DNA from 4 places in the Kluyvera sp. 142486 genome. Region 1 is predicted to be linked to each of the others. Evidence: predicted binding sites of a transcription regulator. Region 1 holds the regulator's gene; each other region holds the start of a gene.
The links. The regulator PurR, encoded in region 1, represses purine synthesis genes. The targets are predictions, from matches to a motif close to CANGCAAACGTTTGCNTG.

Region 1 (3,130 bases):
TACGGTGCGTCAACTTGAAGAATGGTTGGCAGTACCGCTGTTCGGACGTCGTCATCGGGACGTTGAACTTACCCCGGCTGGAGCCTGGTTTTTGAAAGAGGGCAGGTCTGTTATCAAAAAAATGCAGATCACCCGTCAGCAGTGCCAGCAAATCGCCAACGGCTGGCGAGGGCAGTTGGCGATTGCCGTCGATAATATCGTGAAGCCGCAGCGAACCCGGCAGTTGATTGTCGATTTCTACCGTCACTTTAGCGACGTGGAGTTGATTGTTTACCAGGAAGTGTTCAACGGCGTTTGGGATGCGCTGGCCGATGGTCGCGTAGAGTTGGCGATTGGCGCCACCCAGGCGATCCCGGTCGGTGGTCGCTTCGCGTTCCGCGATATGGGGATGCTCAACTGGCACTGCGTGGTGGCGAGTACCCATCCGCTGGCACAGATGGAAGGCCCGCTCAGCGATGATGTGTTGCGCAACTGGCCGTCGCTGGTGCGTGAAGATACCTCGCGATCGTTACCGAAGCGAACGACCTGGCTGCTCGATAACCAGAAGCGAGTGGTGGTGCCGGACTGGGCCTCATCGGAAACCTGTATCTCGGCGGGGCTTTGTGCGGCGATGGTGCCGGGGCATCTGGCGCAGCCATGGCTGGATAGCGGGGCATGGGTGGCGCTACAGCTTGAGAACCCCTTCCCGGATGCCGCCTGTTGCCTGACGTGGCAGCAAAGCGAAGCGTCGCCGGCGTTAAGCTGGCTGCTGGAATATCTGGGGGATAGCGAGACGTTAAATGAGGAATGGCTGCGGACACCCGAGTAGGGTGTCCGTGGGTAACGCTTAGCGGCGATAGTCGCGGAACGGGCCGTCGGCCACGGAGCGACGTTCGATAAGGCGCGGATGCACCTCAATCGACTGCGAGGTTTCTCGCTTGCTGACGATACGGTCCATCAGCATGTTAAACGCCGTCTCACCAAGCGAATCTTTCGGCTGGTGGATGGTCGTCAGCGCCGGGGTGAAGAAACGTGAGTTGCGCACGTTATCATAGCCGATCAGCGAAATGTCCTGCGGCACGCGCAGACCCATCTCATCCGCGGCGCACAGTGCGCCCATCGCCATAATGTCACCACCGCAGAAGATAGCGGTAGGGCGCGGCTGCTGGGACAGGATCTGCTGCATTGCGCGATAACCCGATTCTGGCTCGAAGTCGCCCTGCACAATCCAGTTCTTTGGTACGTTGATCTGCGCTTCTTCCATCGCTTTCATAAAGCCCGCCAGACGACCTGCGCCGGTGTTGCGCTCTAGTGGGCCAGGGATGACGCCGATATCGCGATGACCGCGCTCAATCAGGTAACGACCGGCGATATAGCCGCCTTCAAAGGCGTTATCGATAACCGAGTCGGTGAAGTCCGCTTTGGCTTCGCCCCAGTCCATCACCACCATCGGGATGTGTCGGTACTCTTCGAGCATCGTCAACAGGGATTCCGGATATTCGGAGCACATGACCAGCAGGCCATCCACGCGCTTTTGCGCCATCATCGACAGGTAGGCGCGCTGTTTTTCCAGGTTGTTCCAGGCGTTGCCCAGAATCAGGGTATAACCTTTCTCAAAGCAGTTTTTCTCAACGGCTTCGATAATTTCGGCAAAGTAGGCCGCTTCGCTGCTGGTTGCCAGCAAACCAATCGATTTGGTGTGGTTCACCTTCAGGCTGCGGGCAACGGCGCTCGGAGAGTAGTGCAACTCTTTGATCGCCGCCCAGACGGCTTCACGCGTCTCCTCGGCGACAAAACGCGTTTTGTTAATTACATGTGATACGGTTGTAGTGGAAACGTTTGCGCGCTTCGCTACATCTTTAATAGTTGCCATTCCATCTCACTCCAGACCCTGGCCTGCCCCTGATAAAATCGAAAGGAAAACGTTTGCCTTCACACACCCTGACGCAATTTTGTGGATTGCGATTCGCCGGGAAAACGATACAGGACGACAGGAGGGGGTCAATGGCCGGTACGCTTATAAATAAGCGTCGAATTTTGACTTATCCTGACGCAAAGTGGAAGAGTAAAAACAAACATCCTGCTAAATCTGTGAAGATTTTTGCGCAATACTGTGTAAAAATGAGCTAGCTCAGTTTTGCTGTAGCGATAAAAAGGAGAAAAGTTGATGAGTACCGAACTTAAGATGTCACTCACCACCACCGTCATTACCCTTGCGCTGATCGTTGCCGCAGGTTTGACTGCTGTACTGCATTAATTCCTCTGCGAGGGGGCACTCGCTCCCTCCTGTCTGATTGTTACCCATTTAGCAATAATCTTTTGCTGTTTTGTACACTTCTGTTTTTATGTGATTGATGTCATGCTTTTGCCCATTATCGACATGCCGCGTCTGTCGTGCGGCTAACCGGAGCATTTGCATGAAAATTAACTTTCCCTTACTGGCGTTAGCCATTGGGGCCTTTGGCATCGGGACGACCGAATTCTCCCCAATGGGTCTCCTGCCGGTGATTGCAAAAGGTGTGGACGTCTCCATTCCCGCAGCCGGGATGCTGATCAGCGCCTATGCCGTAGGGGTGATGGTTGGTGCGCCGCTGATGACGCTGCTGCTTTCACATCGTGCCCGTCGAAACGCCCTGATCTTCCTGATGGCCATTTTTACCCTCGGCAACGTGCTTTCGGCGATGGCGCCGGACTACACCACCCTGATGCTGTCACGTATTATCACCAGCCTTAACCACGGCGCATTCTTCGGCCTTGGCTCCGTTGTTGCTGCAAGCGTGGTGCCGAAGCATAAGCAGGCCAGCGCCGTGGCAACCATGTTTATGGGGCTGACCATTGCCAATATTGGTGGCGTGCCGGCGGCAACCTGGCTTGGCGAAACCATTGGCTGGCGGATGTCTTTCCTGGCAACGGCAGGGCTTGGCATTATTGCCATTCTGGGGCTGTGGTTCTCTCTGCCGAAGGGCGGGGCAGGTGAAAAGCCGGACGTGAAGCGCGAACTCTCAGTGCTAGTGCGCCCGCAGGTGCTGTCGGCACTGCTGACGACCGTGCTTGGCGCGGGGGCGATGTTTACGCTCTATACCTATATTTCACCGGTGCTGCGGACGATAACTCACGCCACGCCAGCCTTTATTACCCTGATGCTGGTGCT
Region 2 (3,130 bases), on a different contig from region 1:
AACCTGCAGCGCTGGGTTAATCTCACGCGCAGCTTTCACCGCCAGCGCACTTGCTACCAGCTCATAGTGCGCAGCCTGATACATCACCGGCTCACGGTCTTCACCCGGCTGATACTTCAGGCCCGAGTTGGTAAACGGCGCAAAATCTTCGTGGAAGTTCGCCTGGTTGTTGATTTCGTTGAACGTCATCCAGTACTTCACTTTGTGCTGGTAACGGGTAAACACCACTTTGGCGAAACGAACGAAGAACTCAATCAGCTTACGGTTACGCCAGCCGCCGTATTCGGTGACCAGGTGGTACGGCATCTCGAAGTGCGACAACGTGATGACCGGTTCGATGCCAAGCTTGAGGCACTCGTCGAACAAGTCATCATAAAACTGCAGGCCCGCTTCGTTCGGGGTCAGCTCATCGCCGTTCGGGAAAATACGCGTCCAGGCAATAGAGGTACGGAAGCATTTGTAGCCCATTTCAGCGAACAGCTTCAGATCGTCTTTATAGCGATGATAGAAGTCGATGGCTTCGTGGTTCGGATAGTTTTTACCAGGCAGTACGCCGTTGGTAATTTCGCGCGGCACGCCGTGCGCACCAGCGGTCATCACATCCGCCACGCTCACGCCCTTCCCGCCTTCCTGCCAACCGCCTTCAAGTTGGTGTGCGGCTACCGCGCCGCCCCAGAGAAACCCAGCTTTAAATCCAGACATATCTTTCCCTCGTTAAACAGTGAGTTGTCGCTGTGAATAGTGCTGATTGAAATGGTAAACCGCGCCAATAAGCCCGGCATCGTTGCCGTGGCTGACGGTATCGATGTAATCGGCAATGCCGAACCAGGCCAGATGCTCACGCATCAGCGCCAGGAAACCAGGGCGCTCGACAATGCCGCCGCCGATAAAAACAGTCTGCGGGTCAAACAGGTTCACCAGGTTATAAAGGCCGGTGCCGATATCGTTGAGAAACTCTGATACCAGCCGCTGACAGACAGCATCACCCGCGTCAAAGCGGTCAAAAATCTCCTCACCCGTTACGTCTTCCAGCGTTTTGCCGATGTGCTGCGCGTAGCGATAGCGCAGCACGCGCAGGGTGCAGTTTTCATTCATGGAGTAGCGACGGACATCGCGTGAGCCGGGGCGCATGGTTTGCATATAGCCAAACTCACCGGCACGAAAACGGGCGCCGTGCACCAGCTGGTTGTTGCAGAAGATAGCGCCGCCGATGCCGGTGCCGATGGTCATCACCAGACAGTTTGCCATCTCGCGGGCCTTGCCCTGCCAGCGTTCGGCCAGCAGCACGCAGTTAGCGTCGTTCTCAATCGCCACCGGAAGACCGGTACGTTCTTCCAGCCACGCTTTAATCGCAAAGTTGTCGAACCGACGAATGGCGCCGCCCATTTCGATAAAGCCGGTATGCGGGTTAACATAGCCCGGTGCGCTGATAGCAATCCCGGAGCACTCTGGGTGGGCCGTAATCCAGCGCTCAATCGCCGCCAGAATCTGGTCACCATCGCTGTTGCTAATTGGCTCTTTTCCCTTATCGAGCAGCTCGCCGCTGGCGGCAACAACGCCCATCTTTAACGCCGTACCCCCAATATCAAAGGCAGCAATCTTCATTCCATCCATCCCTTCTGGCCGTTTTTACATCGGTGATTGGCTTCGCTGAAACAAAAACAGAAACCGGTTTCATTATTATGATGTGGATTGTGCTCAGTGGATGCAAGGACAAGGGTGTACCCGGTTTCATTTTCGTGAGCAGTATCATATTTGACCGATATATAGATGGAAACGATGGAAAAACCGGGAGGTAAAAATTGGGATCAGAATAGGCTCGCAAACGTTTGCCTGGACTGATAGAATTGCGCCGATTTTTCTTGCTATCGCAAACGCGTGGAGACTTAGCAGTGACCGACAAAACCTCTCTCAGCTATAAAGATGCCGGTGTTGATATTGACGCAGGAAACGCTCTGGTTGACCGTATCAAAGGGGTGGTGAAGAAAACTCGCCGTCCAGAAGTGATGGGTGGATTAGGCGGTTTTGGCGCACTGTGCGCACTGCCGCAAAAATATCGCGAACCGGTGCTGGTTTCCGGCACTGACGGCGTTGGCACCAAATTGCGTTTAGCGATGGATTTAAAACGTCACGACACCATCGGCATCGATCTGGTAGCCATGTGTGTGAACGACCTGGTGGTACAGGGCGCCGAGCCGCTGTTCTTCCTCGACTACTATGCAACCGGTAAGCTGGACGTCGATACCGCAGCCAGCGTTATCAGCGGCATCGCTGAAGGCTGCCTGCAGTCTGGCTGCGCGCTGGTTGGCGGCGAAACCGCCGAAATGCCGGGCATGTACCACGGTGAAGATTACGACGTTGCCGGTTTCTGCGTCGGCGTGGTTGAGAAATCAGAAATCATCGACGGCAGCAAAGTGACCGACGGCGACGTACTGATTGCCCTCGGATCCAGTGGCCCGCACTCTAACGGCTACTCACTGGTACGTAAAATTGTTGAAGTCAGCGGCTGTAACCCGGACACCACCCAGCTGGAAGGCAAAACCCTGGCCGACCACCTGCTGGCACCGACCCGCATCTACGTGAAATCTATTCTGGAACTGATTGCCAGCGTCGACGTTCACGCCATTGCGCACCTGACCGGCGGCGGTTTCTGGGAAAACATTCCGCGCGTTCTGCCGGACAACACCCAGGCCGTTATCGATGAATCCTCCTGGCAGTGGCCAGCGGTATTCAACTGGCTGCAGGATGCCGGCAACGTGAGCCAGCATGAAATGTACCGCACCTTTAACTGCGGCGTGGGCATGGTTATCGCACTGGCGGCCGATCAGGCAGACAAAGCGATTGCGCTGATGAACGAAAAAGGTGAAAACGCGTGGAAAATCGGCTATATCAAAGCCTCTGATTCCGAACAGCGTGTGGTCATCGAATAAATGAAAAATATCGTGGTGCTGATTTCCGGCAGCGGCAGCAACTTACAGGCGATTATCGATGCCTGCGAGCAGAAAAGGATTCCAGGCACCATCCGGGCGGTATTTAGCAACAAGGCCGACGCGTTCGGCCTTGAGCGGGCGCGTGAGGCGGGCATTCCCCAGCACGCGCTGGCGGCCAGCCAATTTGCCAGCCGTGAAGC
Region 3 (3,130 bases), on a different contig from region 1:
CCAGCAGGCGGCCGCAAGACCTAGCATGCTGCAAATAGCCCCCAGACCGATGTAGTCGGCTTTACGAAGTTTGATTTTCAGAGTGCTGGCAACGAACATCAGCACGGCGCTGGTTAACGGCCAGCGTAACAGCGTAACGCCTGCGGTAAGTGAAAGCATGGGACCTTTTCCTCAGAGATAATCAACAAGCCGCCCTGACAGCACTTGTGGAATGAGGCACGAGGCGCTCTGGCTATCTGAAGGCGTTCACAACTTGAATGAAACAGTGTTTCTGTTTCACTGTAATGTGTGAACTATATCACGTTTGGTGTTTTATTCACCAGAGGTAAACGCAGGATTTTTGTCAATCCCATGGCGATTTTTTCAACATGAATCAGCTACCGCACTCTGTGCGGCAGCCTGAAGAGGGTTATGCGGAGATCTGGTGACGGTAGTCCGTCGGCGTGCGGTCGAACTCGCGGCGGAATACGCGTGAGAAGGTCTGCTGCGAGACATAGCCGAGATCCATGGCGATATCAAAGATAGGCCGCTGCGTATTGCGTAGCGCCTCTGCGGCAAGCAACAGGCGTCGCTGGCGGATATAGTCGCCCAGCGTCTGGTGCATCACGGTGCGGAACATTCTCTGCAGGTACCATTTCGAGTAGCCGGATTTTCTGGCCACGATATCGATATTAAGCGGTTGATCGATATGTTCATCTATCCATTCAATTAGCGTCTGAATAATTTCCCGATGGGACATAAGGCTCTCCCCGTTGTCTATTTTTGCGTCGATTTCTGTTCTGCTGGCGAGTATAATTCCTCAAGTTAACTTGAGGTAAAGCGGATTATGGAAAAAAAGACGACGCGCATAAAAACGCTGCTATCACCCGGTGAAGTAGCGAAACGAACTGGAGTTGCGGTCTCGGCGTTACATTTTTATGAAAGCAAAGGGCTGATCCACAGCACACGTAACAGCGGCAACCAACGGCGCTACAAGCGCGACGTGCTGCGCTATGTGGCGATCATTAAAATTGCCCAGCGCCTTGGGATTCCGCTGGCGACTATCGGCGACTCGTTCAGCGTGCTGCCGGAAAACCATACCCTCGGGCCAAAAGACTGGAAGCATCTCACCACCCAGTGGCGCGAAGAGCTGGATAAACGCATTCACGCCATGGAGGCGCTGCGTGACCAGCTTGACGGCTGTATTGGTTGCGGTTGTATGTCGTTGCGCGACTGTCCGCTGCGTAACCCCGGCGATAAGCTGGGGGAAGAGGGGACCGGGGCGCGTTTGCTGGAAGAGGAATAATCCTTACTCATTCCTCCCCGTAAAATTGCGACATTTTTGCCATAGAAATGTTGCCGGATTGCGCATGGACGATAACGTTTGCGCATGGGTTGAGCAATTCTTCATCGGCATTCGTTAATTTTCATAAACCAGGGCAAACTTCTGTTGAAAAAAGGGGCATAAAAGCCAGATAATCGTTTGCCTTCAAATTTCGGACGTCTCTTACGCCGAAAATGAGCGGGTCAACCTTATTTCGCACACGCCGAGAATAAGGAATTCCGAATATCGTTTTGTCTGCGCGGAGTTAATCGTTTGCTTTTTTGTGGCTCCCCTATTGCCGCAAGTAGCACATGGAGATGACGCTTAGCTGGAAGTGGATGTTCCACCACGCAGACGAACGAATGATAAAAACTCTCAGGGGATGTTTTCTATGTCTACGCCTTCAGCGCGTACCGGCGGTTCTTTAGACGCCTGGTTTAAAATTTCTGCACGTGGTAGCTCCGTCCGTCAGGAGATTGTCGCCGGTCTCACTACCTTCCTGGCGATGGTTTACTCGGTGATCGTGGTGCCGGGCATGCTGGGTAAAGCCGGTTTCCCACCGGCTGCGGTCTTCGTGGCGACCTGTCTGGTAGCCGGCGTCGGTTCAATCGTGATGGGCCTGTGGGCAAACCTGCCGCTGGCGATCGGCTGTGCGATTTCACTGACCGCCTTCACCGCTTTCAGCCTGGTGCTGGGCCAGCACATCAGCATTCCGGTTGCGCTGGGCGCGGTATTCCTGATGGGTGTGCTGTTTACCATCATCTCTGCCTCCGGTATTCGTAGCTGGATTTTGCGCAATCTGCCGCAGGGCATTGCGCACGGCACGGGGATTGGTATCGGCCTGTTCCTGCTGCTGATCGCCGCGAACGGCGTTGGCATGGTGGTGAAAAACCCACTGGACGGCCTGCCGGTTGCGCTGGGCCAGTTCGATAGCTTCCCGGTTATCATGACGCTTATCGGTCTGGCGATGATCATCGGTCTGGAAAAACTGAAGGTACCGGGCGGCATTCTGCTGACCATCATCGGTGTTTCCATCGTTGGCCTGATTTTCGATCCAAACGTGCACTTCTCCGGCGTGTTCGCCATGCCATCGCTGAGCGATGACAAAGGCAATTCGCTGATTGGCAGCCTCGATATTATGGGCGCGCTGAGCCCGGTTGTGCTGCCAAGCGTGCTGGCGCTGGTGATGACCGCGGTGTTTGACGCCACCGGTACTATCCGTGCGGTAGCCGGTCAGGCAAACCTGCTGGATAAAGACGGCCAGATCATCAACGGCGGCAAAGCGCTGACCACTGACTCCCTGAGCAGCGTGTTCTCGGCAGTTGTAGGCGCATCCCCGGCAGCGGTCTATATCGAATCCGCAGCGGGTACAGCGGCAGGCGGCAAAACCGGTTTAACGGCGATCACCGTCGGCATTCTGTTCCTGCTGATTCTGTTCCTCTCTCCGCTCTCTTACCTGGTTCCTGGTTATGCGACTGCACCTGCGCTGATGTACGTCGGCCTGCTGATGCTGAGCAACGTGGCGCGCATCGACTTCAACGACTTCGTTGACGCAATGTCCGGGCTTATCACGGCGGTGATGATCGTGCTTACCTGTAACATCGTTACCGGCATTATGATTGGCTTCGCAACGCTGGTGATTGGCCGCGTAGTGTCCGGTGAATGGCGCAAGCTGAACATTGGCACCGTGGTTATTGCCGCGGCGCTGGTGGCGTTCTATGCGGGCGGCTGGGCGATTTAATCTCGCCACTGCTGTAAAAAGAACCCGCCTGATGGCGGGTTTTTTGTAGCCCGGCCAAGCGCAGCGCCGCCGGGATCGGTTCGGAG
Region 4 (3,130 bases), on a different contig from region 1:
GTTTGCTATCAGCCCAGGCCTGACCGATAACCTGCTGAAAGCGGCTACCGCGGGCACCATTCCGCTGATCCCAGGTATCTGCTCCGTGTCTGAACTGATGCTGGGTATGGAACACGGCCTGAAAGAGTTCAAATTCTTCCCGGCTGAAGCGAACGGCGGCGTGAAAGCGCTGCAGGCGATCGCGGGTCCATTCTCTCAGATTCGTTTCTGCCCAACCGGCGGTATCTCTCCAGCTAACTACCGTGATTACCTGGCGCTGAAAAGCGTACTGTGCATCGGCGGTTCCTGGCTGGTTCCGGCTGACGCGCTGGAATCAGGCGACTACGATCGCATCACCAAACTGGCTCGCGAAGCGGTTGAAGGCGCGAAGCTGTAAGGTGTTTGCTGCACCCTGCCTGATGGCCGGGTAAGCAAAAAAAGGGCGGGTATGCGCAAGCAGCCCGCCTTTTTTCTTACCCCTGAACCACCACTGCCGCAGCGGCGATTTTGGCGCGCTCGACGGCCTCTTCAACGCTGTCCGCCGTTGCCAGCGCCACGCCCATACGGCGAGAACCCGCAATATCCGGTTTACCGAACAGACGAAGCTGTACCCCGGCGCTTAGCGCATTCTGCACGTTATCAAAAGTGACATTACGACTGGTCAGTGTCGGCAGCAGTACCGCAGAAGCTGACGGGCCGTACTGACGGATGGCGCCAATCGGCAGCCCGAGGAAAGCGCGAACGTGGAGGGCAAACTCGGAGACGTCCTGCGAAATCAACGTCACCATGCCGGTATCGTGTGGGCGAGGGGAGACTTCGCTGAACACCACGTCATCACCACACACAAACAGCTCTACGCCGAATAGACCATAGCCGCCCAGCGCCAGCACCACCTCGCGGGCGATCTCCTGCGCACGCGCCAGCGCCAGTTCGCTCATCTGCTGCGGCTGCCAGGATTCACGGTAGTCGCCATCTTCCTGACGGTGGCCGACTGGCGCGCAGAAATGAACGCCGTCGACGGCATTGACGGTCAGCAGGGTGATTTCGAAATCAAAATTAACCACCCCTTCAACGATCACCCGGCCCGCACCGGCGCGACCGCCTTCCTGGGCATATTGCCAGGCCTGTGCCAGCTGATCTTCATGACGAATAAAAGTCTGACCCTTGCCGGATGAACTCATCACCGGCTTCACGATGCACGGCAGGCCGATATCGGTGACCGCCTCGCGGAACTGCGCTTCGCTGTCGGCAAAGTGGTAGGCCGAGGTGGGAAGCTTGAGGGTTTCCGCCGCCAGACGGCGAATGCCTTCACGGTTCATCGTCAGTTTGGTTGCACGGGCGCAAGGCACCACCTTCTGACCCGCTTGCTCAAGCTCAATCAGCGCATCCGTGGCGATAGCTTCAATTTCTGGCACGATAAAGTCCGGCTTTTCCTGCGCAACCAGCGCTTTCAGCACGTTGCTATCGAGCATGTTGATAACGTAAGCGCGATGCGCAACGTGCATGGCCGGCGCATCGGCGTAACGATCCACGGCGATCACTTCAATGCCTAAGCGTTGGCATTCGATCGCCACTTCTTTACCTAACTCACCTGAACCCAGAAGCATTACGCGCGTCGCAGCAGGACGCAGAGCTGTTCCTAATAACGTCATTACCCATTCCACCGTCTATCCAAAGTTTGGCGCATTATAAACGAAAACGTTTGCGTCTGTCTTGCGAGTGGCACAAAAGGCGGATGAAACGTAGGATGAGGTGATAGGTTAAGTTGGCAATGAGCGCGACTTTTGCCAGGCTTAATAATGAATTAACACCACAAGAAGAATAACGAGATGCCACCTAAAGCGAAACGGATACCCCACACCATGACTTTGCATGGTGATACGCGCGTCGATAACTACTACTGGCTTCGCGATGACACCCGCTCTAAACCCGCGGTGCTGGATTACCTGCAGCAGGAGAACACCTACGGGCGCGAAGTAATGTCCTCCCAGCGCAGCCTGCAGGATCGCGTGCTAAAAGAGATTGTTGACAGGATCCCTCCACGTGAGGTTTCAGCACCCTATATCAAAAACGGCTATCGCTATCGCCAGGTGTTTGAGCCGGGCCGTGAATATGCGATTTACCAGCGCCAGGCATTAAGCAGTGATGAGTGGTCCTTGCTGATTGATGAAAACAAACGGGCGGCGCACAGCGAGTTCTATACTCTGGGCGGGCTGAACGTCGCACCAGACAATAATCTGCTGGCGGTAACCGAGGATTTCCTTTCCCGTCGCCAGTACAGTCTGCGCATTCGCCATCTGGAGAACGAAACCTGGCTGCCGGAAGTGATTGATGATGTTTCACCGGGCGTGGTGTGGGCCAACGATTCGCGCGTGCTTTACTACGTGCGTCAGCATCCAACGACGCTGCTGCCGTGGCAGGTGTGGCGACATCAGGTTGGTGCGCCTGCTGAGCAGGATGAACTGATTTACGAAGAGCAGGACGAGATGTTTTACGTCAGCCTGCACAAGACCTCTTCACGCCAGTACGTGGTGATTGCGTTGTCCAGCACCACCACCAGTGAAATGCTGCTGCTGGATGCCGACCAGGCCAACGCCAGGCCGCGCGTCTATGTCCCGCGTCGTAAAGATCACGAATACAGCCTCGATCACTACCAAAACCAGTTCTACCTGCGTTCTAACCGTGAGGGTAAAAACTTCGGCCTGTATCGCAGTGAATCCTGGGAAGAGGCCGAGTGGCAAACCCTGATCGCACCGCGCGATGCGGTGATGCTGGAGGATTTCACGCTGTTTCGCGACTGGCTGGTGGTGGAAGAGCGCCAGCATGGCTTAACCAGCCTGCGGCAGATACATCGCCATCGCCAACAGGAAACGGCAATTGTCTTTGACGATCCGGCCTATGTGACCTGGATTGCCTATAACCCGGAACCGGAAACCGCCTGCCTGCGCTACGGCTATTCATCGATGACCACACCGGACACGCTGTTTGAGTTGGATATGGACAGCGGCGAGCGCCGTGTGCTGAAACAGCAGGAGGTGAAAGGGTTTGACGCCAGTCGTTACCGCAGTGAACGCATCTGGATTACCGCACGCGATGGCGTCGAGGTGCCTGTGTCGTTGGTCTATCGTCATGAGCATTTCCGGCGCGGTAA

Region 2: purM (phosphoribosylformylglycinamidine cyclo-ligase) is a predicted target of PurR. The motif match lies at 1,819-1,836, and genes of this name have one in related genera.
Region 3: ACLGE8_RS15210 (NCS2 family permease) is a predicted target of PurR. The motif match lies at 1,452-1,469, and genes of this name have one in related genera.
Region 4: purT (formate-dependent phosphoribosylglycinamide formyltransferase) is a predicted target of PurR. The motif match lies at 1,671-1,688, and genes of this name have one in related genera.

The regions. Positions count from the first base shown of each region.
Region 1 covers NZ_JBKHUI010000001.1:305,391-308,520, reverse strand. The annotation lists gene punR (DNA-binding transcriptional activator PunR) at 1-808, shown strand, start outside; gene purR (HTH-type transcriptional repressor PurR) at 827-1,852, opposite strand; gene ACLGE8_RS01520 (YnhF family membrane protein) at 2,147-2,236, shown strand; gene ACLGE8_RS01515 (MFS transporter) at 2,397-3,130, shown strand, end outside.
Region 2 covers NZ_JBKHUI010000007.1:11,149-14,278, reverse strand. The annotation lists gene ACLGE8_RS09490 (6-phospho-beta-glucosidase) at 1-702, opposite strand, end outside; gene bglK (beta-glucoside kinase BglK) at 715-1,605, opposite strand; gene purM (phosphoribosylformylglycinamidine cyclo-ligase) at 1,893-2,930, shown strand; gene purN (phosphoribosylglycinamide formyltransferase) at 2,931-3,130, shown strand, end outside.
Region 3 covers NZ_JBKHUI010000013.1:70,368-73,497, forward strand. The annotation lists gene ACLGE8_RS15195 (YjcB family protein) at 1-159, opposite strand, end outside; gene soxS (superoxide response transcriptional regulator SoxS) at 410-739, opposite strand; gene soxR (redox-sensitive transcriptional activator SoxR) at 827-1,285, shown strand; gene ACLGE8_RS15210 (NCS2 family permease) at 1,695-3,044, shown strand.
Region 4 covers NZ_JBKHUI010000030.1:6,758-9,887, forward strand. The annotation lists gene ACLGE8_RS22030 (bifunctional 4-hydroxy-2-oxoglutarate aldolase/2-dehydro-3-deoxy-phosphogluconate aldolase) at 1-376, shown strand, start outside; gene purT (formate-dependent phosphoribosylglycinamide formyltransferase) at 453-1,631, opposite strand; gene ptrB (oligopeptidase B) at 1,809-3,130, shown strand, end outside.